Regions from separate parts of the Acidibrevibacterium sp. genome, predicted to be linked through region 1. Evidence: predicted binding sites of a transcription regulator. Region 1 holds the regulator's gene; the other holds the start of a gene.
The links. Region 1 encodes HrcA, which represses chaperone genes, less so after heat shock. Its sites were predicted from a motif close to GTTNGCACTCNCNNNNNGNGAGTGCNAAC; they were not measured.

Region 1 (15,778 bases):
TGGCTGGTCACGCCTGGCGATCCCGGGGCGCTGGCGGCGGCGGTTGCCGAGGCCCTCGCGCTTTCACCGGCCGATCGCGCGGCGCTCGGCGCGCGGGCACGCGAGGCGATCCTCGCGCGCTTCACCACGGCGGCGATGCAGGCGGCAACCCTCGCCGTCTACGCGGAATTGCTGCGATGAGCCGCATCCTCGTCATCCGGCTCGGCGCCCTCGGCGATTTCATCCAAAGTTTTCCGCCGTTTGCCGCGATTCGTGGCCATCACGCCGCCGATCACATCACCCTCCTCACCACCGCGCCGTTTGCGGCCCTGGCCGCGCGCGCGCCGTGGTTTGACGCGATCCGTCTCGACCCGCGCCCGGCCTGGTGGAACCTTCGCGGGCTGGCTGCGCTGCGCCGCCAGCTGCGTGGTTTCGATCTGGTTTATGATTTACAGACCTCAGCGCGGAGCAGCCGCTATTTCTGGCTCGCCGGGCGGCCGCGCTGGTCCGGCATCGCCCCTGGCTGCGCCCTGCCGCACGCCAATCCGCGGCGTGACTTCCTGCACACCAGCGAGCGCCAGCGCGAGCAATTGGCGATGGCCGGAATCAGCACGTTTCCAGCACCTGAACTCGCCTGGCTGACCGGCGGGGCGCAGCCGGCCGAGATTGCGCCGCCTTACGCCGTCCTTGCTCCCGGTGCGGCACCACATCGGCCAGAGAAACGCTGGCCCGCGGCGCGCTTTGGCGAAATCGCGGCCCTGCTCGCTGCCCGTGGCACGACGCCGCTGGTCATCGGGAGCGCCGCCGAGGCACCGCTCGCCGCCGAAATTCGTGCCCAGGCAGCGGCCACGATCGATCTCACCGGGCGCACGACACTCGCCGATCTCGGCCCCGTCCTCGCCGGCGCTGCGCTGGTGATCGGCAACGATACCGGGCCGATGCATCTCGCAACTCTGCTCGGGCGGCCGGCGATCGTCTTGTTTTCCAGCGCCTCCGATCCCGCCATCACCGCGCCACGCTATCCCGATGGCGGTTGGCCGGTGATCCTGGCCGCCGCCGACCTCGCCGATCTCCCGGTCGCGAGGGTTGCGGCGGCGCTGCCCTGAGGCCATAGATTTTCCGCGCTCACCAGTCAGGATTCCGGCATGCCCGCTTTCACCCTTCCCGATGGTTCGGTCCGCCATTTCGACCACGCCCCGAGCGGCGCCGAACTCGCCGCCGCAATCGGGCCAGGCCTTGCGCGCGCGGCGCTCGCCGTGGTGGTCGATGGTGAGACGCGTGATCTCTCGCGCCCGCTCGAGCATGATGCCGCCATCCGGTTCGTCACCCGCCGGGATGAGGAAGCGCTGACCCTAATCCGCCATGACGCCGCTCATGTGCTGGCCGAGGCGGTGCAGGCGCTCTATCCCGAAACCCAGGTGACCATCGGCCCGGCGATCGAAAACGGCTTTTATTACGATTTCGCCCGCCCCGAGCCCTTCACGCCCGAGGATTTCCCGGCGATCGAAGCCAAGATGCGCGACATCATCGCCGCCAACGCCCCCTTCGTGCGCGAGGTCTGGGAGCGTGAGGCGGCGATCGCGTTTTTCGCCGCGCGTGGCGAGCACTACAAGGCGGAGATCATCCGCGATCTGCCGGCGGGCGAGACGATCACGCTTTACCGCCAGGGCGAGTGGGTCGATCTCTGCCGCGGCCCGCATATGCGCACGACCGGCGATGTCGGGGACGCCTTCAAGCTGATGAAAGTCGCCGGCGCCTATTGGCGCGGCGATCACCGCAACGCCATGCTGAGCCGGATCTACGGCACCGCCTGGCGTGACAAAAAGGAGCTTGACGCCTATCTGACGCAGCTCGCCGAAGCCGAGCGGCGCGATCATCGCCGGCTCGGGCGCGAGATGGATCTGTTTCACATCCAGGAGGAAGCGGTCGGCAGCGTCTTCTGGCACCCCAAGGGCTGGGCGCTCTATCGCCGCGTTGAGGCCTATATGCGCCGCCGCTTGGACGCCAACGGCTATCAGGAAGTGCGTACGCCGCAGCTCGTCGATCGCGCGCTCTGGGAAGCCTCCGGCCATTGGGAAAAATTCCGCGAGCACATGTTCATCGCAACCGTCGAGGAAGAGGAAAAAACCCTCGCCCTGAAGCCGATGAACTGCCCCTGCCACGTGCAGATCTTCCGCCAGGGGGTGCGCAGCTATCGCGAATTGCCGCTCCGGATGGCGGAATTCGGGGCATGCCACCGCTATGAGCCGTCCGGCGCGCTGCACGGCATCATGCGGGTGCGGGCCTTCACCCAGGATGATGCCCATATTTTCTGCGCCGAAGATCAGATCGCCGCGGAAACCGTGCGTTTCGTCGAACTCCTCGGCCAAATCTATCGCGATTTCGGTTTCCCCGATTTTCAGGTGAAATTTTCCGACCGCCCCCCGATCCGCGCCGGCAGCGACGCCGTCTGGGACCGCGCCGAGCAGGCGCTCAGCGAGGCCTGCGCCACCGCCGGCGTCACCTACACCCTCAATCCCGGCGAAGGCGCGTTCTACGGCCCGAAACTGGAATTCGTGCTGCGCGATGCGATCGGGCGCGACTGGCAATGCGGCACCTTGCAGGTCGATTTCGTGCTGCCCGAGCGGCTGGATGCCGATTATGTCGGCGAAGACGGCGCCCGCCATCGCCCGGTGATGCTGCATCGCGCGATTTTGGGCAGTTTCGAGCGGTTTCTCGGCATTTTGATTGAGCACCATGCCGGGCGCTTCCCGCTTTGGCTCGCGCCGGTGCAGGCGGTGGTCGCGACCATCGTCTCGGACGCCGATTCCTATGCCGAGGAAGTCGCGGCGCGTCTGCGCGAGGCCGGTCTCGCCGTCGAATGCGACACCCGCAACGAAAAAATCAACGCCAAAGTGCGCACCCATAGCCTCGCCCATGTGCCGGTCCTCATCGTCGTCGGACGCAAGGAGGCGGAGAGCGGGACGGTTGCGCTGCGCCGGCTCGGTGGCGCGGCGCAGGAGGTGCTGGTGCTCGACGACGCCGTGGCACGGCTTGCGCGCGAGGCGACGCCACCCGATCTATTGCCGGCATTGCAACGGTAATGCTTGATCGCCGCCGCCAGGTTCGGCAAAACTCGGCGCGGTAAGAGACCCTACCCCGTCACAGCCAGAGGAGAGTGACCCATCGCCAGACCCCCCCTGCCCGCCGCGCCGACGCGCGACGGCCCCCGCGTCAACGAGGAGATCCGCAACCCCCAGGTCCGCCTGATCGACGAGAACGGAGAGATGATCGGCGTCATGAGCGCCCGCGAAGCGCAAGCCCGGGCCTATGCCGTCGGCCTCGATCTTCTCGAGATCAGCCCCAACGCCGATCCGCCGGTAGTGAAAATCCTCGACTACGGAAAATACAAATACGAAATCCAGAAGAAGAAAAACGAAGCCAAGAAAAAACAAAAAGTTATCGAAATCAAAGAGATCAAAGTTCGTCCGAATATCGATGAAAACGACTATCAGGTGAAATTACGGGCGATGAAATCCTTCATCGAGGAAGGCGACAAGGTCAAAGTCACCTTGCGTTTCCGCGGCCGCGAAATGGCGCACCAGGAAATCGGCGTGAAAGTGCTGGAACGCATCCGCGCCGATATGGACGCCGCGACCAAGGTCGAGCAGATGCCGCGCCTGGAAAACCGCCAGATGGTCATGGTGCTGAGCCCGCGCTGAGCGGGGCCGCGATGCGGATTCTCGGCCTCGACGCCGCTTTCGCCACTTGCTCGGTGGCGTTGAGCGAGCAGGGCAGGGTGTGCGCCGAGCGGGTGGCGATGCCGGCGCGGGGACAAAGCGCGGTCCTCGCCACCCTGCTCGCGGAAACGCTCGCGGCGGCGCCGGGGCGCATCGATCTCGTCGCGGTGATGATCGGGCCAGGCGGCTTCACCGGCCTGCGCGCCGCGCTCGCGCTCGCGCAGGGCTTCGCCCTCGGGCATGGCGCCACGATCACCGGCGTCACCCTCGCCGAGACCTTGGCGGAAGCCATGCCGGCGCCACCCGCCGGCGCGTTCTGGGTCGCCCTGCCCCATCGCCTCGGCGGCGTCTTTATCGACGGGGTGGATGGCACGCAAGGCCGCTTCGATCTTGCCCATCTGCCGGCGCCGCCCGGTGCTGTCACCCTCGCTGGCGAGGCTGCGGCGTTGGTCGCCGAACAGCTCACCGCGCGCGGGATCAAAGTGTACCAAAGCGGGATGGGGTGTGAACCCGCGGCCCGGCTGGTTGCCGCTGCCGCAGCTCGGCGTCTCGCCGCGGGGCTGCCGCCGCGCGCCGCTCAGCCGGTTTATGCCGAACCGCCAGCCGCCATCGCCGCCGCCTTGCGCCCGCCGCCGGCATGACAGAGATAGAGCCAGCCTCCCCCGCCCATACTGGCGCCCTCGCCGCCATTCACGCGGCATGTTTTCCGCCCACCGAACGCTGGGATGCCGCCGTGATCGCAACTCAGCTCAGCCTGCCCGGCACGCTCGCGCTGATCGCCCCAGGCGGCGGCATGATCCTCGCGCGGGCGATCGCCGGTGAGGCCGAGATTCTAACGCTTGCCGTCATTCCCGCGCGCCGCCAGCAGGGGCTCGGCCGCGCCCTGCTCATCGCCGCCATGACGGAGGCGGCGCGGCGTGGCGCGGCGGTGATGTTTCTCGAGGTCGCCGCGGCAAACGCCCGCGCGCGCGCGCTTTATGCCGCCGCTGGGTTTCGCCCCGTCGGCCGCCGCCCGCGCTATTACGCGAATGGCGGGGATGCCGTGACGATGGCGAAGGATTTGTAGGGTAGGAAGAAATGGTTCTTTTTTGAAAAAAAGAACCAAAGAACTTTTCCCAGGCGGGGCAGTGCCAGCGGCACTGCCCCGCGAGGGCGAAACTCAGTGGCCGAGGGCGAGCTTGACGACCGCGAACACAGCCATGCCCACCGCGACCACGAGATAAAGGCGCAAGATGCCCATCCACAGCCGCGCCGCCGGCGACAGCCGCAGCGGCGGCAGGTCGGCGAGCGGCCGCATGCGCCACGTCTCGCGATCAAGCGCCGCGACATCGCCGGTCTCGGGCGTCAGGCCACGCTTCGTCACCAGGCGTGTGACAAGAAAGCCGATAACGCCGAGCACAGCACCGACGATGAGCGTCGCGATGATCTCTCCATCGGTGATGTCCGGGAACACGACCGCCGCGGTCAGAATGATCGACAGAATAACCAGCACGCCAACGATCACCCCGGCGAGCAAATTCTGCCACTTGCCGTTCACCCACGGGCCGAGCACCGCCTTATCGTTGCAGAGAAGCAGCAGAAACACCGTGGCACTCGGCAGCAGAATACCAGCCAACACCTGCACCCCCTCGGTGATCAGCCCAAGCGGCGAGCCCGGGATCAAGACGATCGCCGCCGAAACCGCGATCAGCGCGCCATAGATCAGATAAAAGCCCAGCGCGTCATTCGGCTTGCGGTGCAGCGAATGGCGCACCGACAACGTATCGCCGAACGCATAAGCGGTGGAGAGACCAACCGCCGCCGCCCCGAGCAGCGCCGCATCGACGAGGCCGATCGCAAACAGATTCCCCGCCCAACGCCCGACATATTTCGCCAATCCGGCAGCGACCCCGCCGGCATCGGTGAAATTGCCGAATTCCGGCTTGCCGGCAAACGCCGCAGCGGCGATCGCGATCATCACGATGGCACCGACCTGAGTAAAGACCATGCCGAGCGCCATATCGACCCGCTCATAGGCCATGAAGCGCGGCCGCAGGCGCTTGTCGACGATATAGCTTTGCTGGAAAAATAGCTGCCAGGGCGCAACCGTGGTGCCGACGAGGCCGATAATGAGCAGCATGATGTCGGAAAGCTTGCCCGGCGGCAGACCCGGCACCACGAGGTCTCGCGCCATCTCGCCGAGAGGGGGATGGGCGACGACGAAAATCGGCACAATCGCGAGACTGCCGAGGCAGAGCAGCACCGCAAAACGCTCGAAACGCCGGAAGCTCCCGGTGCTGACCGCTGCAATGGTGAGCCCGGCGGCAACCAGGACGCCAAGCGGCTTCGAGAGGCCGAAATAATCCATCGCCAAGCTGATGCCGATGAACTCGGTGACGATGGTGAGCGCGTTGAGGGCAAAGAGATCGATGACGCTGAACGCGCCCCAGAACCGGCCGAAACGCTCGAAAATCAGCCGCGCATGGCCAACGCCGGTCACCGCGCCGAGCCGCGCCACCATCTCCTGGCAGACATAGAGGACCGGGATGAGCAGGATCATCGTCCAGAGCAGCGTGCTGCCATAGGTCTGGCCAGCCTGGGTGTAGGTCGCGAAGGCGCCGGCGTCGTTGTCGCCGACCATGACGATGAGGCCGGGGCCGACGACCGCAAGCAAAGTCGCGAGACGCGCGACGAGATTGCGCCGGGGGCCGTCATCGTCGCGCCGGATGGTGCCGAGGGCGCCGGTGATGTCGCCGAGATGGGCGGAATCGAGCACCGCCTCTTTGGTCAGGGTGTCGAGCTTGTCGATATGGGTCATGCTATCAGATCCGTTCTGTGCCAAGGCGACGCCTGGCTGAGGGGAACGAGTGCGGCGAGCGCCGGCGGCCGGCGCTCGTGGCGATTCAACCAAGCAACGACACCCGCGCGCGCGTCGCGGCGAGACCCCAGTGCGCACGCAAGCGGCCTTCGTCATCGTGCCGCCAACGAAGGTCGAGCACCGGGCGCGCGACCTGCCCCGCGGGCGCCGCGTCGGAAACCAAACGACGTGTTACGGCCGGGCGACGGCCAGGCACGCGGATCTGACGAGGAAAGGTAAAGACGGCCATCACAGCCTCCTCTTGCTCAAGTGATAACTCGAGCCCGGGAGGCTTGGCCGTTAGGGTCAGCAGCGAATCGCTGGCGCCTTAACGGTCACATGCGGATCCCGGGCGGCGACCCAACCCGACGGCGGCGAAGCAGGCGCTAAGCGCCAACTATGGCTCTCCGAGGGCTGGCTACTAGATCGCGGGTTCATGTGATCCCTGACAGAAAGTTGACACAATCGCCCCAAGGCCTCATGGCCTGGAACGAGGCACAAGCGCACGCTTACGGTTTGGCGCGCCTCTCCGTCGCCTAGATAAGACTCTGCCCCGCGCCACGGCAAGAAAAAAATGCCTGGCGCGAGAAAAAATCGGCCGCCATGGCCGTGCCTGCTCGCACGACAGATTTCCGCCGGCTGTGCTATCCTTTATTGCGGCGCAACATGCTATAAGGTGCCGTTATGCCATGGCTGCCAAGCGCTTCCCGCCATCGCTTCCATCCGGAGCGGCTGTTCCGTCCCGATAGCGTCGCCGTGTTCGGTGCCGAGACCGCGGAGGGGGCGATCGTGCTTGCCAATCTCCGCGACGGCGGCTTCGCCGGCGCCATCGCGACGCTCGATGCCGGCGATCTCGCCACATCGCCGCAAGGCGGCGCGGCGCGCCCGGATGTCGCGCCGCTCGACGTCGCGATTCTCGCGGCGCCACTCGACGATCCGCGCGCGGTGCTGGCCGGGCTCGCGGCGCGCGGCTGTTTTGCCGCGATCGCCACCGCGATGATGCCGGGGCTGCGCGATGCGGCACGCGCGAGCGGCGTCAGGGTGCTCGGGCCGGGCTCTTTCGGGCTCGCTGTTCCCGCGCACGGGCTGAATGCAACGCTCGGCCATCTCCCGGTGCCGGCGGGGCGCACCGCGCTGGTCTCACAATCGGCCGCGCTCTGCCGCGCCGTGCTTGATTGGGCGGGGCCGAACGGGGTGGGCTTTTCTCACATCGTCGGCATCGGCGGCAACGCCGATATCGGCTTCGGCCTGACGCTCGATTGGCTCGCGCGCGATCCCGCGACCGGCGCCATTTTGCTCGATATCCGCCGGCTCAAAAACCCGCGCGCCTTCATCTCCGCCGCCCGCGCCGCCGCCCGCCTGCGCCCGGTGGTGGCGCTTTGTGCCGGTGGCCTGCTGCGCGATAGCGAAGACGAAACCCGCATCGGACCCGCGGCCGAGGCCGCTTTCGCCGCCGCCGGCCGGCGCGCCGGGCTGCTCGTCGTCAACCATTTTGAGGATCTGCTCGCCGCCGCCGAAACCCTGAGCCGCGCCAATCCTCTCACCCGCGAGCCGCTCGCGATCGTCACCACCGCCATTGCCCCCGGCGAAATGGCAGCGGATGAAGCGCTCCGCCTCGGTGTTCCGCTCCATCCGCTGCCATCGGCGATCCGGACGGCGCTGGCGCGGCCGCTGCCGCCTGAACTCGCCGGTCAAGGCGGCGCCCTCGAGCCGCTTTATCTCGGGCTCGACTCGCCGGCGCGGTGCGCGGCGGCGATCGAAACCCTTGCCCGCGACCCAGACATTGGCGGTATCCTCGCCATTCTCGCCCCGCCACCGCTGCGCCCAAGCGCTGCCGACGACGAAGCCTGGGCCAGCGCGATCGCCGCCAGCGCGCGCGCCATCAAACGCCCGCTCCTCGTCGCGGCGATGGGAGAAACCACTGCCGCGCCGCTACGCTTGCGCCTCGCCGATGCCGGATTGCCGGTCTTCGCGACCCCAGAGCAGGCGGTGCATGGGTTTCATCATCTTCTCCAGCATCGCCGCAACCGGCTCGCCGCGCGCGAATTGCCGCCGAGCACGGTGCTGCACCTGCTTCCTGACCGGGTGGCGGTGACGCGGGTTTTCGCCGCGGCGCGCCGGGCCGAGCGTCTCGCGCTGCTGCAGGATGAGGCGATGGCGGTGCTTTCCGCCTACGGCGTGCCGGTGGTGCCGACGCGGGCGGCAGCAAGCCCCGAGGACGCCGGGGCCGCGGCGACGATGCTCGGCTTTCCGATCGCGCTCAAGCTGCGGCGCACCGAGAAGCGCGGCGCGCCGAGCGTCGTTCTCGATCTCCCCGACGCCGCCGCCGTCACCCGCGCCGCGGCGCGGATGGCCGCCGGGCAGGCGCCGACGCACGGGTTTCTCGTCCAGCGCCAGATCCGCCGCGCCCGCGAGTTGGCGATCACTCTCGGTGACGACGCGGTGTTCGGCCCGGTGCTCGGCTTCGGACTCGGCGGCAGCGCCGGCGCCATTCTCGGCGAAAGCGCCGTCGATCTGCCGCCGCTCAACCTGCCGCTCGCGCAGGCGCTGATCGCGCGCTCGCGCTTTGCGCCCTTACTCGGCGCGTTTCGGGAATTTCCGCCGGCGAACCGCGACGCCATCGCCGAGACCCTGGTGCGGATCTCGCAATTGGTGATCGATTTTCCCGAAATCGCGACATTGCGCATCGATCCGCTATTCGTCGATGGCGAGGGGCTTCTGGTCGGTGATGCCGGGCTCACGCTGCGCCCTCAGGGAAGCCGCGCGCAATTGGCCATCGCGCCTTATCCTGCCGAACTCGAGGAAATTTGGACCGGCAGCGGGGAGAGGCTGCTGATCCGCCCGATCCGCCCCGAGGATGCCGAGGCGCATGCCGCGTTCTTTGAGCGCCTTGCCCCGGAAGACATCCGCTATCGTTTCTTCTCGCCCATGCGCACACTCTCAGCCGAGCAAATGGCGCGCATGACGCAAGTCGATTATCAACGCGAAATCGCCTTCATCGCCGTCCGCGAGGGCACCGGCGAGACCGTCGGGGTTGCCCGCTTGGTGCGCGAACTCGATGAAGGGAGCAGCGAATTTGCGATCATCGTGCAGCCGGACATGAAGGGAAAGGGGCTCGCAACGCGGCTCATGCACTGCCTCATCGGCTGGGCACGCGGGCAGGGCATGACCGAGATCGTCGGCCAGATCCTCGCCGATAACGCGCCGATGCTCGCTTTCGTCCGCCATCTCGGCTTTTCCCTCCATCGCTTGCCCGGCGAAGACGACGTGCTGGAGGCGCGGCTCGCCATCGCCTGAGGGAATTTCCGCGCGCGGCCGCGAGCCCTGACCCGGGCGCGTTTGCGCCATGGCTCTTGCCCAACAGCGCCCGGCTGTGTCACGAGAGAGGGTCAGGCACTCAACCGAGAAGGGATAGATCCTCGATGTCCCATTCCAATGAAACGACCCTTTCCGCTCCCGTCCCGCTTGCCGAGACGCCCGCCGCCGGAACCTTGCTCGCCGGCAAGCGCGGCCTGATCATGGGGGTCGCCAATGACCGCTCGCTCGCCTGGGGGATTGCGCATGCCTGCGCCGCCCAAGGCGCGGCGCTCGCTTTCACCTACCAAGGCGAAGCGTTGGAGCGCCGCGTTCGGCCGCTCGCCGCCGGCATCGGCTCCGATCTCGTCTTCCCGTGCGATGTCGGCGAAGAAAACAGCATCGATGCCGCCTTCGCCGCCCTCGCCAGGCGCTGGGATCGGCTCGATTTCCTCGTCCATGCCATTGGCTGGGCCGATAAATCCTATCTCCGCGGACGCTATCTCGACACGCCGCGCGAGGCCTTCCTGCAGGCCCTCGATATTTCCTGCTATAGCTTCGTCGCCGTGTCGCGGCGCGCGGTGCCGATGATGGGGCCGGGCGGGGCGCTGCTCACCCTTTCCTATCTCGGTGCTGAGAAGGTGATCCCGCATTACAATGTCATGGGGGTCGCCAAAGCCGCGCTCGAGGCATCGGTGCGTTATCTCGCCGCCGATCTCGGTGGCGCCGGCATTCGGGTGAATGCGATTAGCGCCGGCCCGATCAAAACGCTGGCCGCCAACGGCATTGGCGATTTCCGCTATATTCTGCGCTGGAATCAACTCAATTCGCCGCTCGAGCGCAACACCACCATCGAGGATGTTGGCGGCGCTGGGCTTTATCTTCTCTCTGACCTCGCTTCCGGCGTCACGGGTGAGGTCCATCACGTCGATTCTGGCTATCACATCGTCGGCATGAAGAACCCGGCGGCGCCCGATATCGCCGCCGTCACGGACTAGAAAAAGAAATTTGTTCTTTTTTGAAAAAAAGAACCAAAAAACTTTTATCCCGTTTCCTCGGCGCGGGCAGTGCCGAAGGCACTGTCCAACGGACAAAAGTCTTTTTGCTTCTTTTTCTTCAGAAAAGAAGAGTCTTCCTGGGCTTCCCCTGATCGTATGGCCACCTCATGTCCCATAACAGTTTCGGCCATCTCTTGCGCGTCACCACTTGGGGCGAGAGTCACGGCCCGGCGATCGGCTGTGTCGTCGATGGCTGTCCGCCGCGAATCGCGCTCTCGGAGGCCGATATCCAGCCTTTCCTCGACCGACGCCGGCCCGGCCAGTCGCGTTTTACGACCCAGCGCCAGGAAGCCGATCGGGTGCGCATCCTCTCTGGCGTCTTCGAGGGGCAAACCACCGGCACGCCGATCGCGCTCGAGATCGAAAACACCGATGCCCGGTCCAAGGATTATGAGGCGATTGCCGCGCGCTTTCGCCCAGGCCACGCCGATCTCACCTACGAACTCAAATACGGCATCCGCGACCCGCGCGGCGGCGGGCGATCTTCGGCGCGCGAGACGGCGATGCGAGTCGCTGCTGGCGCGATTGCGCGCAAGGTGCTCGGGACGGGGGTGACCATCCGTGGCGCCCTCGTCCAGATCGGCGACAAGCTGGTCGAGCGCGGCAATTGGGACTGGGCGGAGGTCGCGCGTAATCCGTTTTTCTGCCCCGATCCGGTGTGCGTCGGCGTTTGGGAGAGCTATCTTGCCGAGATTCGCAAATCTGGCTCCTCGGTCGGCGCGGTGGTCGAGATCGTCGCCGAGGGTGTGCCGCCGGGATTGGGCGCGCCGCTTTATGGCAAACTCGATGCCGATCTCGCGAGCGCGCTGATGGGGATCAACGCCGTCAAGGGCGTGGAAATCGGCGACGGCTTCGCCGCCGCCCGCTTGCGCGGCGAGGACAACGCCGACGAGATGCGCATGCAGGACGGCACGGTTTTATTCGCGAGCAATCACGCCGGCGGCATTCTCGGCGGCATTTCGACCGGCCAGCCGATCATTGCCCGCTTCGCGGTCAAGCCGACGAGTTCGATCCTCACCCCGCGCCGCTCGGTCGACCGCACCGGCCACGACGTCGAGGTTGCAACCCACGGCCGGCATGATCCCTGCGTTGGCATCCGCGCGGTGCCGGTTGGCGAGGCGATGATGGCGCTCGTTCTCGCTGACCATCTGCTGCGCAACCGCGCCCAAAACCCGGACAGCCCCGAGCAGCCGCGTCTGCCGCGCAATTAGAGAGGCTTGGCGGTCAGCCGAGCAAACGGCCGATCACGCGCGCCGTATAATCCACCACCGGGATGATGCGAGCATAATTGATCCGCGAAGGGCCGATAACACCGATCGCACCGACGATGCGATCAGCGGTGTTGCGCGCCGGAGCGACGATCATGCTGAGGCCTGAGGCATCGAACAGCCCGTTCTCGGCGCCGATGAAAATCCGCACCCCCTCTGAGACCTCGACCAGCTCGAGCAGCTTGAGCATGGTTTCCTGGGTTTCCAGCCGCTCGAACAAAGCCTGGATGGTCGCAAGCCTCTCGATCTCGGTGACATCGGCAAGAAGCCGCGCTTGGCCACGCACGATCAAGCTGCCGCCACGCCCTTCGCCCGTCCAGGTCGCGAGCCCGGCGGCGACGATCTGCGTCGCGAGCGTATCGAGTTGGGTACGATCGGCCGCGATTTCTTCGCTCACCACGCGCCGTACCTCCTCGATCGAGCGTCCGGAGAGGCGGGCGTTGAGATAATTGCTCGCTTGCTGCAGCGCCGCCGGCGGCAAGCCCGGCGGCGTGTCGATGACCCGGTTTTCGACCTGGCCATCGGCATTGACGAGCACGACGAGCGCGCGGCCAGTGCCGAGCGGGACGAATTCGATATGCTTGAGCGGCCCGTCGGCTTTTGGCGCGAGCACCAGGCCAGCGGCCGCGGAGAGGCCGGAAAGCAGGCTTCCGGCTTCGGCAAGCGTGGTCTCCAGACTGCGCCCGGAGGCTTGCAACGCCGCGCTGATGGTCTCCTGCTCCTCCTCCGAGAGATCGCCGAATTGCAGCAACCCGTCGACGAAGAGCCGGAGCCCGCGATCGGTCGGCAGGCGGCCGGCGGAGGTATGCGGCGCGTAAAGCAGCCCCTGCTCGGTGAGATCGGCCATGACGTTGCGGATCGTCGCCGGCGAGAGGGCGAGCGGCAGGCGGCGCGACAAGGTGCGGCTCCCCACGGGCTCGCCGGTCGCGACATATTGTTCGACGATTTCGCGCAAGATCGCGGCCGAACGCGCATCAATGACCGACGGCGACAGGCCGGAGCGGGGGGGAATGAAGGGCGTGACCGGTTTCTGATCCATCATGCGGATAGCATTACGCCATAGAGGTTAGGAACTCGTCCCGCCAGGGTCAACAGAGGCTCAGCGCGCGCGAGCATGTCAGCGCGAACGTGATCACTTCGCCGCCATGACGGGCACCGCCGCTGCCGCCTCAGCCTTCTCGGCTCGGAACGCGAGCGCGTAGAGCGCCGGCAAGAAGACCAGCGTCAGCACCGTCGCAACCAACAGACCGCCGATCATCGCGAGCGCCATCGGCCCCCAAAAGACGTTGAAGCTGAGCGGGATGAAAGCGAGTGCCGCGGCCAGCGCGGTCAGCACCACCGGCCGCGCGCGGCGCACCGTGCTTTCGATGATCGCTTCGCGGAGCGGCAAGCCCACCGCCTGATCTTGCCGCACCTGATCGACGAGGATGATGGTGTTGCGCATGATCATCCCGCCGAGCGCAATCACCCCGAGCAGAGCGACGAACCCGAACGGCGCATCGGCGAGCAGCAGCGCCAGCACCGCGCCGATCAACCCAAGCGGCATCGTCGCCAGAACCAGCAGGACGCGGCGGAGATCTTGCAACTGGATCATCAATAGCAAGAGCAGCGCGCCGACCATCACCGGGAAAACCGCGACCAAAGCGGCGTTCGCCTTGGCCGATTCTTCCACCGCGCCGCCGGTTTCGACGTGCACCCCAGGCGGCAGCGCGAGGGCGCGGATGCGCGCCTCGGCGGCCGCACTCACGTCGATCGCCTGCAACCCGTCCTGCAGCTCGGCCTCAACGATGAGGGTGGGTTGGCGGTTGCGCCGCCAGAGAATCGGCTCCTCGGTTTGCGGCTCCAGCCGGGCGATCTGCGCGAGCGGCAATGCGCCAGCGGCGGTCGGCACGATGAGATCGGGGAGATGGGCGAGATCACGCCGCTCCTCGGGGGCGGCGCGTAGCACGACATCAATCAGCTTGGTGCCATCGCGAATCTCGGTCGCGACGAGGCCAGAGAGCAGCGCATCCAGTGTCGCCGCGATATCGGCGGGCGCAAGGCCGAGTTCGCGCACCCGCGCTTGATCGAGCGCAAAACGGAGCGAGGGCGCGCGCTCACCCCAGGCGAGCTGTGCGTCGCGCGCGCCAGGGGTTTCGCGGAGCGCCGCCAGAACCTGATCGGCGGCATGGCGTACGCCGGCGAGATCATCGCCCATCACGCGAAACTGCACCGGAAACCCGACCGCCGGCCCGAGTTCGATGCGCGAGACGTGAAGCCGCGCCGCCGGCACGCCCTCGCCGGCGGCAAAGGCGAGAAGCCGCGCCCGCACCCGCTCACGCGCCGCCAAATCGCGTGTCGTCATCACGATGGTCGCGACCGCGTTATTGGGCAGTGTCGGATTGTACGAGAGAATGAAGCGTGGTGGGCCACCCCCGATATAGCTCGTGTACCACAGAACGTCGCGATCCTTGGCAAGCAAATCTTCAACTTTGCCGACCGCAGCCTCGGTCGCGGCATGGCTCGCCCCCTGGCGCAGGGTGACGTCAACGATCAATTCGGGCCGGGCGGAGGCCGGGAAAAATTGCTGCTTCACCAGCCCGGCGCCAGCCACCGCAAGCACGAACAGCGCAACCGTCGCCAGGGTGACGCCGCCGCGATATTGTACCGCGACGGTCACCATCCGCCGCAGCCGCCGGTAAAGTGGCGTCCGATAGATCGCCGCGTGGGGCAGGGCTTTTTTCGGCTGCGGCAATAAGAGAACCCCGAGATAGGGGGTGAAAACCACCGCGACCACCCAGCTCGCCACCAACGCCACCGCAACGACCCAGAAAATACCGCCGGCATATTCACCGGTCGAAGAGCGCGCGAATCCGATCGGCAAAAATCCCGCGGCCGTCACCAAGGTTCCGGTCAGCATCGGAAATGCCGTCGATTGCCAGGCAAAACCCGCTGCGCGCTCTCGCTCCCACCCCTCTTCCAGCTTCACCACCATGGTTTCGACCGCGATGATCGCGTCATCGACGAGCAGGCCGAGCGAAATGATCAGCGCGCCGAGCGAAACCCGTTGCAATTCGATCCCAAGCAGATCCATCGCGACAAAAACCAGGGAAAGCGTGAGCGGCACCGCCAGCGCCACGACGATTCCCGTCCGCCAGCCCAACGAAAAGAATGAAACCAGAAGCACAACACCGAGGGCGACGGTAAATTTGAGCAGAAATTCATCGACCGATTCGGCGATGACTTTCGGCTGATCGGCAATTTGTTGCAAAACGATGCCGGTCGGGAGATCGGCGCGGACGCCCGCGGCGGCCTCGCGCAGCGCGACGCCAAAGGCTAGCCGGTTGACGCGCGGCTGCGTCGACACCGCAACCACCACCGCCGGCGCACCGTCATGGCGGATGGAAAAGGCCGGCGGATCCTGATAGCCGCGATGGATTTCGGCGATGTCCGCGAGCCGAAGCAAAGCGCCATTGGCCACGATCGGCACCGCGGCGAGGCTGCGTGGCCCGGTCAGCGCGCCAGCAACGCGGAGCGGCACCTCGGTCGTTGCGGTTTGGATCGATCCGGCTGGGGTCACCAGGTTCTGGCGCGCGATCGCTTGCGCGATCTCGGGCACCGTAACGCCGAGCGCGGCGAGCCGGC
Region 2 (15,778 bases), on a different contig from region 1:
TTCAGGCCTTTGTGGAAGAGGCACACACCGTCGGGGGCGAGTTTGGGGGCGGCGAGAGCAAGAAGCGTCGTGAGCGGAGCAAGACCGCGCGCGGTGATCAGGCGCAGCGGCGGCAGTGTCACGGCTTCTATTCGTTTTGGATGGACGGTGATCATAGCGCCGGTTGCCTGCGCGGCTTCGATCAGGAAGGCGGATTTGCGGGTATCGGATTCGATGAGATGAAACGGGCGATTCAGTGCGATGGCGAGTGCCAAGCCGGGAAATCCGCCGCCGGAACCAAAATCCGCCGACGGGGGGGCGATGTCGCGGAGAAGCGGCATGATTTGTAGGGAATCGAGGACATGGCGGCGCCAGACGAAGGTTTCGTCGCGCTGTGATATCAAACGGATGGATGGTGACCAGCGGAGAGTGAGAGCAACATAGGTCTCTAGCCGCGCGAGGGTTTCACGTGAAACGCCAAGCTGCGCCAACATTTCGCGGTCAGCGCGTTTCACGTGAAACGGAGCGGCGCTCATTGCCGGCGGACGGCGGCAAATAACGCCGCCATCGCCGCCGGCGTCATGCCCTCGATCCGCGCCGCCATGCCGAGAGTTTCGGGGCGAACACGGCCGAGTTTTTCCCGTAATTCTCCCGAGAGCCCGCCAATCCGCGCATAATCGACCGCGTCTCCAAGTGGCACGCTTTCCTCTTTGCGGAAGCCGCGAATCTCCGCCGACTGCCGGTCTAAATACCCAGCATATTGCGCTTCGACGCGCAATTGCTCGACAACACGGGAATCGAGCGTCCCGAGCCAGGGGAATAGGCCGACGCACGCTTCGAACGAGACACCAGGCAGGCCAAGGAGCGCCAAAACCGATCGCCGGCATCCATCCGCTCGGACGGCAATGCCACGCCGCGCCAATTCCGCTGGCGTCGCCCCCTCTGCTTCAGCGCGCGCACGGGCCGCCGTGACGGCATCCAAATAAGCCTCGAACGCCCTCCGACGTACCGTTCTCACGCACCCCCAAGTGATCCCCTTCGGTGTTAGCCGCAGATCGGCGTTATCCGCGCGCAACGTGAGCCGATATTCCGCCCGCGAGGTGAACATCCGATAGGGCTCGGTAACCCCTTGGGTAATCAAATCATCGATCATGACGCCGCTATAGCCGTCTGCCCGGTCGATCACCACGCCGCCCAGCCCGCCGGCATATCGTCCGGCATTAATGCCGGCTAGCAGGCCTTGCGCCGCCGCCTCCTCATAGCCCGTAGTTCCGTTGATCTGTCCAGCGAGAAAGAGGCCCCGCACGGATTTGACTTGCAAGGTCGGGTGAAGGGCGCGCGGATCGACATAATCATATTCCACGGCATAGCCGGGTCGTAGCATGCGAACTTGTGCAAGCCCGCGGATCGTCCGCAGAAAGGCGATCTGTACGTCCGCGGGCAGGCTAGTCGAGATACCGTTCGGATAGATCGTTCTGTCGGCGAGGCCCTCCGGCTCGAGAAAAATCTGATGGCGCTGCCGATCCGGAAAGCGGACGATCTTGTCCTCGATCGACGGGCAATAGCGTGGCCCGCGCCCGGCGATCTTGCCGCCATAGACCGCAGACCGCGCGAGATTGGCGCGAATGATCTCATGCGTCGCCGGCGTCGTCGCCGTCAGATGGCAGACGGTTTGCGGGGTGATAATCGCTTGGGTGAGGGTGCTGAAGGGAAGTGGCGGGTCATCACCATGGTCCACCGCGAGTTCCGCCCAATCGATGCTGTCGCCGTCCAGCCGCGGCGGCGTGCCGGTTTTCAGCCGTCCCATCGGCAGCCCGAGGCGCTGAAGCGTCACCGCCAGCCCCACTGCCGGGGCTTCGCCCATCCTGCCGGCTGGGGTCTGCGCCTCACCGATATGGACGAGGCCACGCAGAAACGTGCCGGCGGTCAAAACCACCGCGCCGCAGGGGATATGCGCGCCATCGCGGGTCGTGACACCCTGAACTTGCTGGCGCGCATCGAGAATGAGATCGCTGACCTCGCCTTCGTGGATGTCGAGAGCGTCATACGCGGCTAGCAGTTCTTGGATGGCCTGACGATAGAGCGCCCGGTCGGCCTGCGCCCGCGGACCGCGCACCGCTGGACCCTTGCTGCGGTTGAGCAGCTTGAAATGGATGCCGGCGCGGTCGATCGCCGCACCCATCAACCCGTCGAGCGCGTCGATCTCGCGCACGAGATGCCCCTTGCCGATGCCGCCGATCGCTGGGTTGCAAGACATCTCGCCGATCTTCTGCCGGTCATGGGTAATGAGCAGGACACGCGCGCCGACCCGTGCCGCCGCCGCCGCCGCCTCACACCCCGCGTGGCCGCCACCGACCACCACCACGTCAGGCTTCATCCCCGCATCCTTATCGTGCCGATCAGGCGGTTAGGTATCCCGATCTATTTCCCAATGCAAAAGCGGGAGAAAATCTCGCCGAGGATCTCCTCGACCCCCCAGCGCCCAGTCACGCGCCCGATCATCCGAAGCGCTATCCGCAGCTCCTCGCCGCGCAACTCCTCGCTTGGCTCCGCCATTGCCCGGGTCAGCGCCGCAAGCGCCGCCTCGAGCGCGGCGCGATGACGGGGGCGGGTCAAGGGTGGCGGGCCGGTGCGCGCGGTCAGCCGGCGTCCGGCGGCAATCAAGGCATCAGACAGCCGCTCCAGCCCCTGCCCGGTCAGCGCGCTCACGCCGATCGCATCGCCGATATCGCGCCTCGACGCGAGATCGAGCTTGTTCGCGACCACGATCACCTCGCCGGCGCGCGGCATAGCTGCGGCGTCCAATACCGCTTCCGGCTGAGAGGCATCGTGCATGGCGAGCACGATATCGGCCTCGGCGGCGCGGGCGCGGGCACGACGCACGCCCTCGGCCTCGATCCGATCTTCGGTTTCGCGCAGCCCCGCGGTATCGATCATTGTCATTACCATGCCGCCGAGCACCAGCCGGGCTTCGAGCGCGTCGCGCGTCGTGCCCGGAAGATCGGAGACGATGGCGACATCGCGCGCCAACAAGCGATTGATCAAGCTCGATTTGCCAACATTGGGTGGACCGATGATGGCGATCCTGAGCCCTTCCCGGGTGCGCTCGCCGCGACGATTATCGTTGAGATGCGCCGCGATCTCCGCCGCCAAGGTCGCCATCTCCGTTGCAAGCAGGCGCGCGACATCGGCCGGCAGATCCTCGTCCGGGAAATCGATGAGGGCCTCCTGTTGTGCCAAAACCCGCATCAGCCGTTGCGACCAATCCTCATAGAGCGCCCCGAGCGCCCCCTCCATTTGCCGCAGCGCCTGGCGCCGCTGCTCGGCGCTTTCCGCCTCCACGAGATCGGCAACCGCTTCGGCCGCCGTTAGATCCATGCGGCCGTTGAAAAACGCGCGGCGGGTGAATTCCCCGGCTTCGGCCGGCCGTGCGCCGGCCGCGATCAACGCCTCCGCCACCGCCTCGATCACCGCCGGGCCGCCATGCAGATGCAGCTCTGCGCTGTCCTCGCCGGTATAGGTGCCGGGGCCGGGAAGCCAGAGTGCTAGCGCCCGGTCCAGCGTCTCGCCGCTGATATCCCGAACCCGTCGCAAGCTCGCGCGGCGCGGTGGTGGCCGGCGGCCGCAGAGCGCATCGAGCAGCGCCCCGCTCTTCTCGCCGCTGATCCGCAGAACCGCGACCGCCGTGCGGCCGCCGCCGGAGGCGAGGGCGAAGATCGTGTCCTCGTGCTCCGCCAACGCCGCGCCTCTATTCGTTCCCTGCCGCTGGCAACATCAGCGCCTGCACCCGTTTGCCATCACGCACATGGCTTTCCAGCACGCGGTCGATATCGGCCGAGGTCGTGATTTTATACCATACCCCCTCTGGGTAAATGACGAGGCAGGGACCAAGCTCACAGCGGTCGAGACACAACGCACTATTCACCCGAACCCCGCGCAGCCCCATCTCTTTGGCGCGCGCCTTCATATAATCGCGCAGCCGCTCTGACCCCTTGGCCGCGCAACTGCCGCGCGGATGGCCATCGGGTCGCCGATTGCAGCAAACAAAGAGATGGGCGGAAAAATAGAGCGGCGGATCATCCGCCAGACGGCCTGCCATGATGTCGAGATGTCCCTGCCTCCGCCGCGCCGACAGCCGCGCAGCTTGCGCTTATCTAGCGGATGGTATGAACTTTCCAAGGCGCGCGCGGGAAGGGGAAAGGCGTTCTTTTTTGAAAAAAAGAACCAAAAAACTTTTCTCCGATGAGTGGTGCCTGCGGCGCCACGGCGCCGAGACGTAAAGGAAGAACACTGTGGCCCAATCTGGCAACCAGCTTCGCCATGCGCGTTCCCCCTATCTGCTCCAGCACGCCGACAACCCCGTCGCCTGGCGTCCCTGGGGTGAGGCGGCGCTGGCCGAGGCGCGGGCGAGCGGGCGGCCTATCCTGCTTTCCATCGGCTATGCCGCTTGCCACTGGTGCCACGTCATGGCGCACGAATCGTTCGAGGATCCGGCGATCGCCGCACTGATCAACCGCGCTTTCGTCGCCATCAAGGTCGATCGCGAGGAGCGCCCGGATATCGACCATCTCTACATGCAGGCGCTGCACGCGATGGGCGAGCAGGGCGGCTGGCCGCTCACCATGTTCCTGACACCAGACGGCGCGCCGTTCTGGGGCGGCACATATTTTCCGCCCGAGCCGCGCTGGGGCAAACCCTCCTTCCGGCAGGTGCTGGAAGCGCTCGCGCGCGCCTGGGAACAAGACCGCGCGGCGATCGCCAAAAGTGCCGCGAACCTCACCGGCGCGCTCGCCGCCATGGCCCGCGCCCATCCCGGCGGCGCCATCGCGCCGGACGCCATCGCGCGCGCCGCGGACCGGCTTCTCGCCGCCTGCGATCCGATCGAGGGCGGGCTCCGTGGCGCCCCGAAATTTCCCAACGCGCCGATTTTCCGCTTTCTCTGGCAGCAGGGAATGACCGGCAACGCGGCGAACGGCATCGCCGCGGTCACGCTTTTGCTCAAAAAACTCGCGGCCGGCGGCATCCATGATCATCTCGGCGGCGGCTTCGCCCGCTACGCGACGGACGCCATCTGGCTCGTCCCGCATTTCGAGAAAATGCTTTACGACAACGCGCAGATTCTCGACCTCTTGAGCCTCGCCGCCGCCCGCGCGCCAGACCCGCTATTGGCCGAGGCGGCATCTGGCATCGCCGCCTGGCTCGGGCGTGACATGCGCGTTGCGATGCCCGGCGGCCACGCCTTCGCCGCCTCCGAAGACGCCGATAGCGAGGGCGAAGAGGGGAAATTCTATGTCTGGCACGAAGCCGAGATCGATGCCGTGCTCGGCGCCGAAAGCCCGGCGTTCAAAGCCGCCTATGACGTGACGACAGGTGGCAATTGGGAGGGCCAAACCATCCTCCGTCGCGTCACCGCGCGCGGCCGCGACGATGCAGAAGCCCGCCTCGCTTGCGCGCGCGAGCGCCTTCGCGCCCATCGTGCTTGCCGCATCCGTCCGGGGCGCGATGACAAAGTGCTGGCCGATTGGAACGGCTTGATGATCGCAGCCCTCGCCCATGCGAGCGGGGTGTTTCACCAGCCCGCCTGGCTCGCCGAAGCCGAAACCACCTATCGCGCCATCATGACGAACCTCGCCGATCATGATGGGCGGGTGGCGCATGCCTGGCGGGCGGGAGACATTTTCGCCGCTGGCCTGCTTGACGATCAGGCGGCAATGGCCCGGGCCGCGCTTGCGCTTTTTGAGGCGACCGGCGATCCCGCCTATCTCGCCGACGCCGAACGCCTCGCCGAGGTTGCGCGGCGCTGGTTCGGCGATGGCGCCGGCGCCTGTTACGCGACCGCCGCCGACGCGACGGACATCCCGCTCGGCGCCGACATCCGCCCCCGCATCGTCGCCGATAACGCCACCCCCTCGGGCAACGGCCTGATGGCGGAGGTTTTCGCCCGCCTCTATCACCTCACCGGCGCAATCCTCTGGCGCGAGCGGGCGGAGGCGCTATTGGCGGCCTTCAGCGGCCGGGAAGAGATGCTTCAGGCCTGCCCGACCCTGCTCGCGGCGGCAACCCTGCTCGCCGAGGGCGGGACGATCGTCGTCACCGGCCGGCCCGAAGACCCGGCGCGGGCGGCGCTTCTCGCAGCGGCGCGTGCCAACCCCGACCCGACGCTCACCGTGCTCGCGATCAGCCCCGAGACGGCGCTTTCGCCCGACCATCCCGCTTTCGGCAAAGCCGCCGACAAAGCGGCGGCGATGCTCTGCCGCCGCCAGACCTGCGGCCTTCCCGTCACCACGCCTGCGGCGCTTTCAGCGCTGATGGTGGGGGAAGAGAGGTGAGAAAAAGAGTTCTTTTTTGAAAAAAAGAGCCAAAAAATTTCCCCCCGGGGGCCGTGCCGATGGCACGGCTGATGCTGGGGAATAGGGTATTCCTGCGTCTTTTAGTGTTTGCGATGCACGATCATCCACGGAATGCCATAGCGGTCGGTGACCATGCCGAAACGATGTGCGAAGAAGGTCTCGCCGGTCGGCATGCCCACGCTGCCGCCTGCGCAAAGTGTGGTAAAAATGCCTTCGGCCTCGGCATCGCTTTCGACCGTAAGGGTCACGCCAACGCCGCATGGCTTGCTGTAATGTCCCGGCGGCGGATCGGCGCCCATCAGCGTCGTGGCACCGATCCTGATCTCGCTATGCATGATTTTCTGCGCCAGCTCAGGCGAGACCGAACCCGCCGGCATGGCATCGCCGGGCATCTCCGACCAGCGGAGCAGGGCAATAACCTCACCGCCGAAGGTTTTCGCATAGAAAGCGAACGCATCCTCGCATTGGCCGTCAAATTGAAGGTAGGCGCTGACATTCATGGCGTTTCCCCATTGTGCATGTCGGCGTCAGGCGCGCCGCGCCGCCTCGATCACCGCCACGTCGATTTTCCGCATCGCCATCATGGCACCGAACGCGCGTTTGGCCTCATAGCCGCCGACGGCCAATGCGTCAATGAGCGCGCGTGGCGTGATCTGCCACGAGATCTCCCATCTGTCCTTGCACCAGCCGCATATACTTTCCTCGCCGCCATTCCCTTCGGCGCCTCGTGTGCCGCGCGGTCGCGGGCGGCGGGCACGCGGGCGCTTGACAAGCGACGCCGGCGGGGCTCGCATCCGGCCACGTTCGCGGTCGCGGGCCAAGATGTGGAGGAACACGCAAACGATGCCGCAGCTCTCATTGCACACGCCGATCGGCGACCTCACGCTTTCCGAGGAGGAAGGCGCGCTGGTGGCGCTCGATTGGGGCTGGGGGCGCGATCAGGCGGAGACACCGCTGCTTCGCGCGGCGCGTGCGCGGTTGCAGGATTATTTCGATGGCTTAGTCTCGGCGGCGGATTTCGATCTGCCGCTCGCGCCACGCGGCACCGCCTTTCAGCGCCGCGTCTGGGGCGAACTCCGCCGCATTCCGCTGGGTGCGACCCGCACCTATGGCGAACTCGCGACGACGCTGCGAAGCGCTGCCCGCGCCGTCGGCCGCGCCAATGGCGCCAATCCGCTGCCCATTCTCATCCCCTGCCATCGCGTGGTGGCGGCGGGCGGATTGGGCGGCTATTCCGCCCCGGGCGGGCTTGAGACCAAGACCTGGCTGCTCGACCATGAGCGGCGCCTGAGCCAATCCCTTCCTTCCGGCATGATCGCCGGGCATTGACGGAGATCGAGATGACGCACGCGATCCGCATTCACACCCATGGCGGCCCGGAGGTCATGCGCTGGGAGGAGGTGCCCTTGCCCGAGCCCGGGCCGGGCGAGGCGCGGGTCCGCCATGAGGCGGTCGGCCTCAACTATATTGACGTCTATTACCGCACCGGGCTCTATAAATCGCCCACCATGCCGGCGACGCTGGGCATGGAAGGTGCGGGCGTGGTCACCGCGGTCGGGCCGGGGGTTACCCATCTCGCGGTTGGCGATCGCGTCGCCTATGCCTCAGGGCCGATCGGCGCCTATGCCACCGAGCGTTCGATCGCCGCCGACCGGTTGGTCAAGCTCCCCGATGGCATCGATTTCCGCACTGCCGCGGCGATGATGCTGCAAGGGATGACGGCGCAATATCTCCTGCGCCGCACCTATGTCGTCAAACCTGGTGATACCATCGTCGTGCATGCCGCTGCCGGCGGGGTTGGCCTGATCATGTGCCAATGGGGGAAACATCTCGGGGCGCGGGTGATCGGCGTGGTTTCGACCCCGGCGAAAGCCGAACTCGCCCGCGCGCATGGCGCCGCCGAGGTGGTGATCGGCTATGAGCGCCTGCCCGAGGAGGTCAAGCGCATCACCGGCGGGGCGATGGTGCCGGTGGTCTATGACAGTATCGGCAAGGACAGTTTCATGGCGAGCCTCGACAGTCTCGCGCCGCTCGGGCTGATGGTGAGCTTCGGCAATGCCTCCGGCCCGGTGGGGCCGATCGATGTCGGGATGCTCGGCGCCAAGGGCAGCCTCTATCTCACCCGCCCCAGTCTCGCAACCTACACCGCAAAACACGCCGATCTCGAGCGGAGCGCGCAAGACCTTTTCGACGTGGTGCAGAGCGGCGCGGTGAAGATCATGGTCAACCAGACATTTCCCCTGCGGGAAGCCGAAGCCGCGCACCGTGCGCTAGAGGCGCGCCAGACCACCGGCAGCACGGTTTTGCTGCCGTAAGTCGAAAACGAGAAGGGTTCTTTTTTGAAAAAAAGAACCAAAAAACTTTTGTCCCGTTGGGCAGTGCCGCAGGCACTGCCCTTGCGAGGAAAATGGCCATTCCGAGAGAACGGGAAAAAGCGCTCAGTGCCGGAAATGGCGCATGCCGGTAAACGCCATGGCGATGCCGGCGGCGTCGGCGGCTGCGATCACTTCGGCATCGCGGACCGAGCCGCCGGGCTGGATCACCGCCGTCGCCCCCGCTGCGATGACCGCTTCCAGCCCGTCGGCGAAGGGAAAGAACGCGTCGGACGCGGCCACACTGTCGGCCGTGAGCGGCGCCGCCAAGCCCGCCGTTTTGGCCGCTTCGGCGGCTTTCCAGGCGGCGATGCGGGCGCTATCGACGCGGCTCATCTGCCCGGCGCCGATCCCGACCGTCGCCCCCGCCTTGGCATAGACGATGGCGTTCGATTTGACGTGCTTGCAAACCTGGAAGGCGAACAGGAGATCGGCGATTTCCGCGGCGGATGGCGCGCGCTTCGTTACGATCGTGAGGTCATGCGCCGTGATCCGGCCATTATCGCGGGTCTGGGCGAGAAACCCGCCGGCGAGCGATTTGACCAATATCCCCGGCGCGCTCGAATCGGGCAAGCCGCCGGTGAGCAAGAGGCGGAGATTTTTCTTTCGCGCCAAAATCGCCTGTGCCTCGGCGGTGGCGCCGGGCGCGATGATCACCTCGGTAAAAATCGCAGCGATCCGCGCGGCGGCCTCGGCATCGAGCGGGCGGTTCGCGGCAACGATGCCGCCGAAGGCCGAGACCGGATCGCAGGCGAGCGCCCGCTCCCATGCCGCGGCCAGCGTCTCGGCGCGCGCAACGCCGCAGGGGTTCGCGTGTTTGACGATCACCACCGCCGGCTCCTCGAACTCGGCGACGCATTCGAAGGCGGCGTCGGTGTCGTTGAGATTGTTGTAGGAGAGTTCCTTGCCCTGGATCTGCCGCGCCGTTGCAACACCGGGGCGCTCATCGGCGCGATAAAACGCCGCTGTCTGATGCGGGTTTTCGCCGTAGCGCAGGGTTTGCGCGCGGACGCCGCTCAGCGTGAGGCGCGCGGGAAAGGTTTCGCCGCGCGCAAACCAGGCGGCGATCGCCGCGTCATAGGCCGCTGTCCGGGCGTAGGCGGCGCCGGCGAGGGCGACGCGGGCCGCGTGCGGCAAGCCGCCGTGCGCCGCGATCGCCGCGATCGCTTCCGGGTATTGCGCGGGATCGGTGAGCACGGCGACGAACTCATGGTTTTTGGCCGCCGCCCGGATCAGCGCCGGGCCGCCGATATCGATGTTTTCGACGCAATCTTCCGCTGACGCGCCGGCGGCGACGGTTGCCTCGAACGGGTAGAGATTGACGACGACGAGGTCGATCGGCGCGATCGCGTGCGCCGCCATCTCGGCCTGATGGGACGCGAGGTCACGGCGGCCGAGAATGCCGCCATGGATCTGCGGCACCAGGGTTTTAACGCGGCCGTCGAGAATTTCGGGAAATCCGGTATGGTCCGAGACCTCGCGGACGGCGATCCCGGCGCCCGCGAGCGCCCGCGCCGATCCGCCGGTGGAAAGAATTTCGACGCCGCGCGCGGCAAGCGCGCGCGCGAGATCGAGGAGCCCGGTCTTGTCGGAAACCGAGATCAAGGCGCGGCGGATGGGAACGAGATCGGTCTCGCGGGTCATGTCTGCTCTCCGGCTTGGCTCGCGGCGGGATAGACCGAGAGGCCGAGATGCTCAAGCGTGCGCGCGATCACCTTGGCCTCATCATAGAGCGCTTCCGCCCGCGCCCGCGCGCCCGTGCCCATGCGGGCGCGGAGCGCGGCATCTTGGGCAAGGCGCGCAAGCGCTTCGGCAAGCGGGGCGATGGCGCGCGGCGGGACGAGAAACCCGGTCTCGCCATCGATCACCTGCTCGCGCGGGCCGCGGATCGCGGTCGCGACGACCGGCAGCCCGCAGAGCATCGCCTCGATCACCGACATTGGCAGCCCCTCGAAATGGCTGGGCAGGGCAAAAATATCGGCGCTGGCGAGGAGGGCTGGGATATCGGCGCGATAGCCGAGCCGCCGCAGCCGCGCGCCGAGCCCGGAGGCGGCGAAATAGGGCTCAAGATCGGCGCCGTGATCGGTCGCGAGCCGTTCGCCGACCACCCATAATTCTGCCTCCGGCACCGCGCGCATCGCCGAGAGCAATTCCGGGTGACCCTTATGGCGGACGAGGCGCGAGATGATGATGACGACGACACGATCTTCGGGGACGCCGAGTTCGCAGCGGACCCGCGCCCGCGCCGCCGGATCGGGATGATAGCGCGCTGGGTCGCGGCCATTGCCGATCGCGATCGGCGCGCGGGCGATGCGAAGCCGCTTGGCATCGGCCGCTTCTTCGGTGGAGACGGTGAAATAGATGTCGGTCACACGCCCGCCGAGCCATTCGAGCACGAGCGCGAGGCCGCGGCGCCAGAGCGGCCCCGGCTGATTGAACAAAAATCCATGGCACGTATAGGCGATGCGCGGGACACCAGCGAGGCGGGCGGCAAACCGCGCCAAAAGCCCACTGATCGGCATATGGCCGTGCACGAGATCGGGTTTTTCCGCCCGCAAAAGCGCATAAAGCGCCCGAAACGCCCGCCATTGCGCCGTCGGCGACAGGCTGCGCGCCATCGGGACGGTGAGGATGCGAAACCCTTCGGCGCGGGCGTCCGCGAGATGCGGCCCCTCGGCGCAGACGCCGATCACCTCGTGCCCGGCCGCGCGCATCGCCCGCATCAAGGGCATCACGAAATGCCAGAGCGCGTAATCGACGCTGGTGATCTCGACGATTTTCACGCGCCGGCCGGCCCACCTTCGCGAAAGGCGCGATAGCCGCTGGCGCGCAAGACGCAGGCGGGGCAGATGCCGCAGCCATGGCCCCATTCATGCCGCGCGCCGCGTTCGCCGAGATAGCAGGTATGGGTCTCCTCGACGATCAGGCCCACCAGCGCCTCGCCGCCGAGCGTCTCGGCGAGCCGCCAGCTCTCGGCTTTGGAGAGCCACATCAGCGGGGTTTCGAGCACGAAATGCCGGCCCATCCCGAGATTGAGGGCGAGCTGCATGGCCTTGATGGTATCGTCACGGCAATCGGGGTAGCCGGAATAATCGGTCTCGCACATGCCGCCGACGATGCGCCGGAGATCGCGGCGGGCAGCGAGCGCCGCGGCCAGCGTCAGAAACAAAAGGTTGCGGCCGGGCACGAAAGTATTGGGGAGCCCGTCCGCACCGAGCGCGATCGCCGCCTCGCTGGTGAGCGCGGTGTCGCCGATCGCCGCCATCGCCGGCCCGAGATCGATCAGATGATCGGCGCCGAGCCGGCCGGGAAACGCCATGGCGGCGAGTTTTTCGCGGATCACCGGCCGGCAGGCGAGTTCCACCGCATGGCGCTGGCCATAGCGAAAGCCGATGGTTTCGACGTAAGGATAGCGCGCCAGCGCGTCGGCAAGGCAGATCGTCGAGTCCTGCCCGCCCGAGAATAAGACCAGCGCGTGATCGGCCCGCTCACTCATGGCGCCTTCATGCCGCCCTTCGATCCCGCCTGGCAATGCCCTATATCGTGGTGGCATGATGGGTGCGGGAGCCGGCCATGGACCTCGATTTCAGCGAAGACGAGCTGCAACGCTATTCCCGCCATATCCTGCTTGGCGAGGTCGGCGCGATCGGCCAGGCGCGGCTGCGCGCGGCGCGTGTCCTGATCATCGGCGCCGGCGGCCTCGGCTCGCCGCTGCTCCTTTATCTCGCCGCCGCCGGCGTCGGATGGATCGGCATCGTCGATGACGACCGGGTGGAACTCTCCAATCTCCAGCGCCAGGTCGCGCACACCACGGCACGGATCGGCGAGCCCAAGACCCGCTCGGCGGCAACGGCGGCGCGGGCGCTCAACCCGCTCGTCACCATCGTCGAGCACGCGACACGCTTGGACGCTGACAATGCCCTTGCGCTGATCTCGGACTACGATATCGTTTGCGATGGCTCGGATAATTTCGCGACCCGGTTTCTCGTCGCCGACGCGGCGTTTCTCGCCCGCCGCACGCTGGTTTCGGCGGCGGTATTGCGCTTCGAAGGCCAGCTCGCGGTCTTCCGCCCTGATGGCCCCTGCTATCGCTGCCTTTACCCCGAGCCGCCGCCGCCGGGCGAGGTGCCGAGCTGCAGCGAGGCCGGCGTGCTCGGCGCCGTCACCGGGGTGATGGGGACGTTGCAAGCAACCGAGGTTTTGAAGGAGATCACCGGCATCGGCGAAACGCTCGCCGGGCGGCTTTTGCTCTGGGATGCGCTCGCGGCGCGGTTTCGCACCATCGCCTTGCGGCGCGATCCCGATTGCGCGCTGTGTGGCGCGCACCCGACGATCACAGCACCGCGCGCGGCGGCGGAGAGCGTCTGTGGCGGATGAGCCGCTCGGGATTCTCCTGCTCGCGGGCACGCATGAGCGGGCGCATTACGCCTTCGTGCTCGCCAGCGGGGCTGCGGCGCTTGGGCGCATGGTCGTCTTGTTCGCGACCAATGACGGCTGCCGGGCGTTATGCGCCGATTGGTCGGGGCTCGCGGATGCGGCACGGGATGCGGTGATCCGCGAGCGGGGGGTTGCCGGGTTCGCGGAGCTGCGTGACGCCGCGCGCGAGTTGGGGGTGCGGCTGATCGCCTGCGAGGCGGGTCTCGCCGCCGCCGCGATCGCGCCCGCCGCACTCCTTTCCGGCGTCGAGATTGGCGGGGTCGCGAGTTTTTTCGCCGCCATCGGCGCCGGGCAGATGCTCGCGCTCTGACCGATTTGCGGTGGTGATGGCCGCTCCCGCGCCGCGACGTTCCGCCCGCTCCGGCGCCCTTGTGGCTCGGCGGATGCTATGGCGGCCGGGGCTTTTGCTCGCCGGCCTGCTCGCCGCCGGGTTCGCTTGGCGGTTACTGCCGCACGCGGAGGCCAGGTTTGTTGCCAGCCCAATGGGCGGTGGGGCGTTTCTGCTCGCCGGCGCGGCGGCGGTCGCGATCGGCATGCCGCGCCAGGCGGTGGCGTTCGCCGCTGGCTTCGGGTTCGGCATCTGGCCCGGCATCGCCCTTGCGATGGCCGCGCAAATGCTGGGCTGTGCTGCGAATTATGCCTGGGCGCGGGCGCTGGTGGGGCAGGGGGCGCGCCGGTGGCTCGGCGCCGGCCGTGGCGCACGTCTCGCGCGCCGTCTGATCGCGGCACCGTTTCGCGCGACCCTGATGCTGCGGCTGTTGCCGGTTGGCAATAATCTCGCGCTCAACCTCATCGCCGGCGCCACCGGCCTTGCCACTGGGCCGTTCCTTGCCGCGAGCCTGCTCGGTTACCTGCCGCAGACGGTGATTTTCGCCCTTCTCGGCGGTGGCGTCGCGATCGGCGCGCCGATGCGTCTTGCGCTCGGGCTCGGCCTTTTCGCCGCCGCCGCCGGGCTTGGCTGGGCGCTCTGGCGGGCTGACCCGAGCGCTACTGGAGATGCAGAAGATGCCCGACCGCGCGGATTTCCCCCGGCGTGACCAGCTCGACCGAGGCGACACGCACCGAGTGGAGCCTTCCTTCGATGTCGCGGCGCCAGAAATCGAGGAAGCGATGCAAAACCGGAAAGCGTGGCGCAAGGTCGAGATCCTGCCAGATGAAGCTTTGCAGGACGCCGGGATGGTCCGGCATGTGGTAGAGAATTTCGGCGGTGGTCAGGCGATATTGCCGCAACTGGTTCGAGAGGTTCATGCACGATCTCCGGCAAGGTCTTCACGATCTCCGCCGGCGCCCGCGCAATGGGCCCGTGCGGTGCCCATGATGCTAGCCGAAACGCGCCGCGCTTCAATAAAAAACGTCATGAAATCATAAACTTACTACTCACTCGACGAGAGTGCTGCCAAACGCTTGACAGGTCGCGGCAACTCTCCTACATCGCTAGCACTCTCCAAGGGGGAGTGCTAGCAGCCGTTGCCCCGCATGCCCGCGGGGCTGACCTGTTGGCCTAAATTCAACAGAAATTTCAGGAGCGATCCGCATGAAGTTCCGTCCCCTGCACGACCGGGTCGTGGTCCGGCGGCTGAACGCCGAGGAAAAGACCGCCGGCGGCATTATCATTCCCGACACCGCCAAGGAAAAGCCGATGGAAGGCGAGGTCATCGCCGTCGGCCCGGGCGCCCGCAACGAGCGTGGCGAGCTGGTGCCGCTCGATGTCAAGGCTGGCGACATCGTGCTGTTTGGCAAATGGTCGGGCACCGAGGTCAAGCTCGATGGCGAGGAGCTGCTGATCATGAAGGAGTCCGACGTGATGGGCGTGATCGACGGCAGCACGGCCAAGAAGAAAGCCGCCTGACGCGACACCGCCTCGCATATCGTCTCTGAACACGAAGGAAACCAACGAAAATGGCTGCTAAGGACGTTCGCTTTTCGGCCGATGCCCGCACGCGCATGCTGCGCGGCGTCGATATCCTGGCCGATGCGGTCAAGGTGACGCTCGGCCCCAAGGGTCGCAACGTGGTCATCGACAAGAGCTTCGGCGCGCCGCGGATCACCAAGGACGGCGTCACCGTCGCCAAAGAGATTGAGCTCGCCGACAAGTTCGAGAACATGGGCGCCCAGATGGTGCGCGAGGTCGCGAGCAAGACCAACGACATCGCCGGTGACGGCACCACGACGGCAACGGTGCTCGCCCAGGCGATCGTGCGCGAGGGGCTGAAGGCGGTCGCCGCCGGCATGAACCCGATGGACATCAAGCGCGGCGTTGACAAGGCGGTCACCGTCGTCGTCGAGGAAATCAAGAAGCACTCGAAGAAGATCACGACACCGGCGGAAACCGCGCAGGTCGGCGCGATCGCCGCCAACGGCGAGGTCGAGATCGGCAAGATGATCGCCGAAGCGATGCAGAAGGTCGGCAACGAGGGCGTGATCACGGTCGAGGAAGCCAAGGGCATCCAGACCGAGCTCGACGTCGTCGAGGGCATGCAGTTCGACCGCGGCTACATGTCGCCCTATTTCATCACCAACTCGGAAAAGATGATCACCGAGCTGGATCAGCCCTATATCCTGATCCACGAGAAGAAGCTCTCCGGCCTGCAGCCGATGCTGCCGCTCCTTGAAGCGGTGGTGCAATCCGGCCGGCCGCTG

Region 2: groES (co-chaperone GroES) is a predicted target of HrcA. The motif match lies at 14,572-14,600, and genes of this name have one in related genera.

What each region holds. Positions count from the first base shown of each region.
Region 1 is NZ_JBMFWJ010000008.1:14,966-30,743, forward strand. Features, by position in the region: gene ACP5M5_RS04170 (glycosyltransferase family 4 protein) at 1-180, shown strand, start outside; gene ACP5M5_RS04175 (glycosyltransferase family 9 protein) at 177-1,085, shown strand; gene thrS (threonine--tRNA ligase) at 1,125-3,062, shown strand; gene infC (translation initiation factor IF-3) at 3,159-3,680, shown strand; gene tsaB (tRNA (adenosine(37)-N6)-threonylcarbamoyltransferase complex dimerization subunit type 1 TsaB) at 3,692-4,339, shown strand; gene ACP5M5_RS04195 (GNAT family N-acetyltransferase) at 4,336-4,764, shown strand; gene ACP5M5_RS04200 (NRAMP family divalent metal transporter) at 4,858-6,495, opposite strand; gene ACP5M5_RS04205 (bifunctional acetate--CoA ligase family protein/GNAT family N-acetyltransferase) at 7,219-9,831, shown strand; gene ACP5M5_RS04210 (SDR family oxidoreductase) at 10,053-10,826, shown strand; gene aroC (chorismate synthase) at 10,994-12,097, shown strand; gene hrcA (heat-inducible transcriptional repressor HrcA) at 12,111-13,196, opposite strand; gene ACP5M5_RS04225 (efflux RND transporter permease subunit) at 13,287-15,778, opposite strand, start outside.
Region 2 is NZ_JBMFWJ010000038.1:74-15,851, reverse strand. Features, by position in the region: gene ACP5M5_RS11165 (16S rRNA (guanine(527)-N(7))-methyltransferase RsmG) at 1-515, opposite strand, end outside; gene mnmG (tRNA uridine-5-carboxymethylaminomethyl(34) synthesis enzyme MnmG) at 512-2,356, opposite strand; gene mnmE (tRNA uridine-5-carboxymethylaminomethyl(34) synthesis GTPase MnmE) at 2,401-3,717, opposite strand; gene ACP5M5_RS11150 ((2Fe-2S) ferredoxin domain-containing protein) at 3,728-4,078, opposite strand; gene ACP5M5_RS11145 (thioredoxin domain-containing protein) at 4,272-6,308, shown strand; gene ACP5M5_RS11140 (VOC family protein) at 6,410-6,829, opposite strand; gene ACP5M5_RS11135 (VOC family protein) at 6,857-7,123, opposite strand; gene ACP5M5_RS11130 (methylated-DNA--[protein]-cysteine S-methyltransferase) at 7,173-7,658, shown strand; gene ACP5M5_RS11125 (quinone oxidoreductase family protein) at 7,670-8,644, shown strand; gene purH (bifunctional phosphoribosylaminoimidazolecarboxamide formyltransferase/IMP cyclohydrolase) at 8,768-10,345, opposite strand; gene ACP5M5_RS11115 (glycosyltransferase family 4 protein) at 10,342-11,484, opposite strand; gene queC (7-cyano-7-deazaguanine synthase QueC) at 11,481-12,197, opposite strand; gene ACP5M5_RS11105 (HesA/MoeB/ThiF family protein) at 12,275-13,078, shown strand; gene ACP5M5_RS11100 (DsrE/DsrF/DrsH-like family protein) at 13,068-13,448, shown strand; gene ACP5M5_RS11095 (TVP38/TMEM64 family protein) at 13,522-14,175, shown strand; gene ACP5M5_RS11090 (usg protein) at 14,126-14,386, opposite strand; gene groES (co-chaperone GroES) at 14,673-14,987, shown strand; partial or broken gene groEL (chaperonin GroEL) at 15,038-15,778, shown strand, end outside.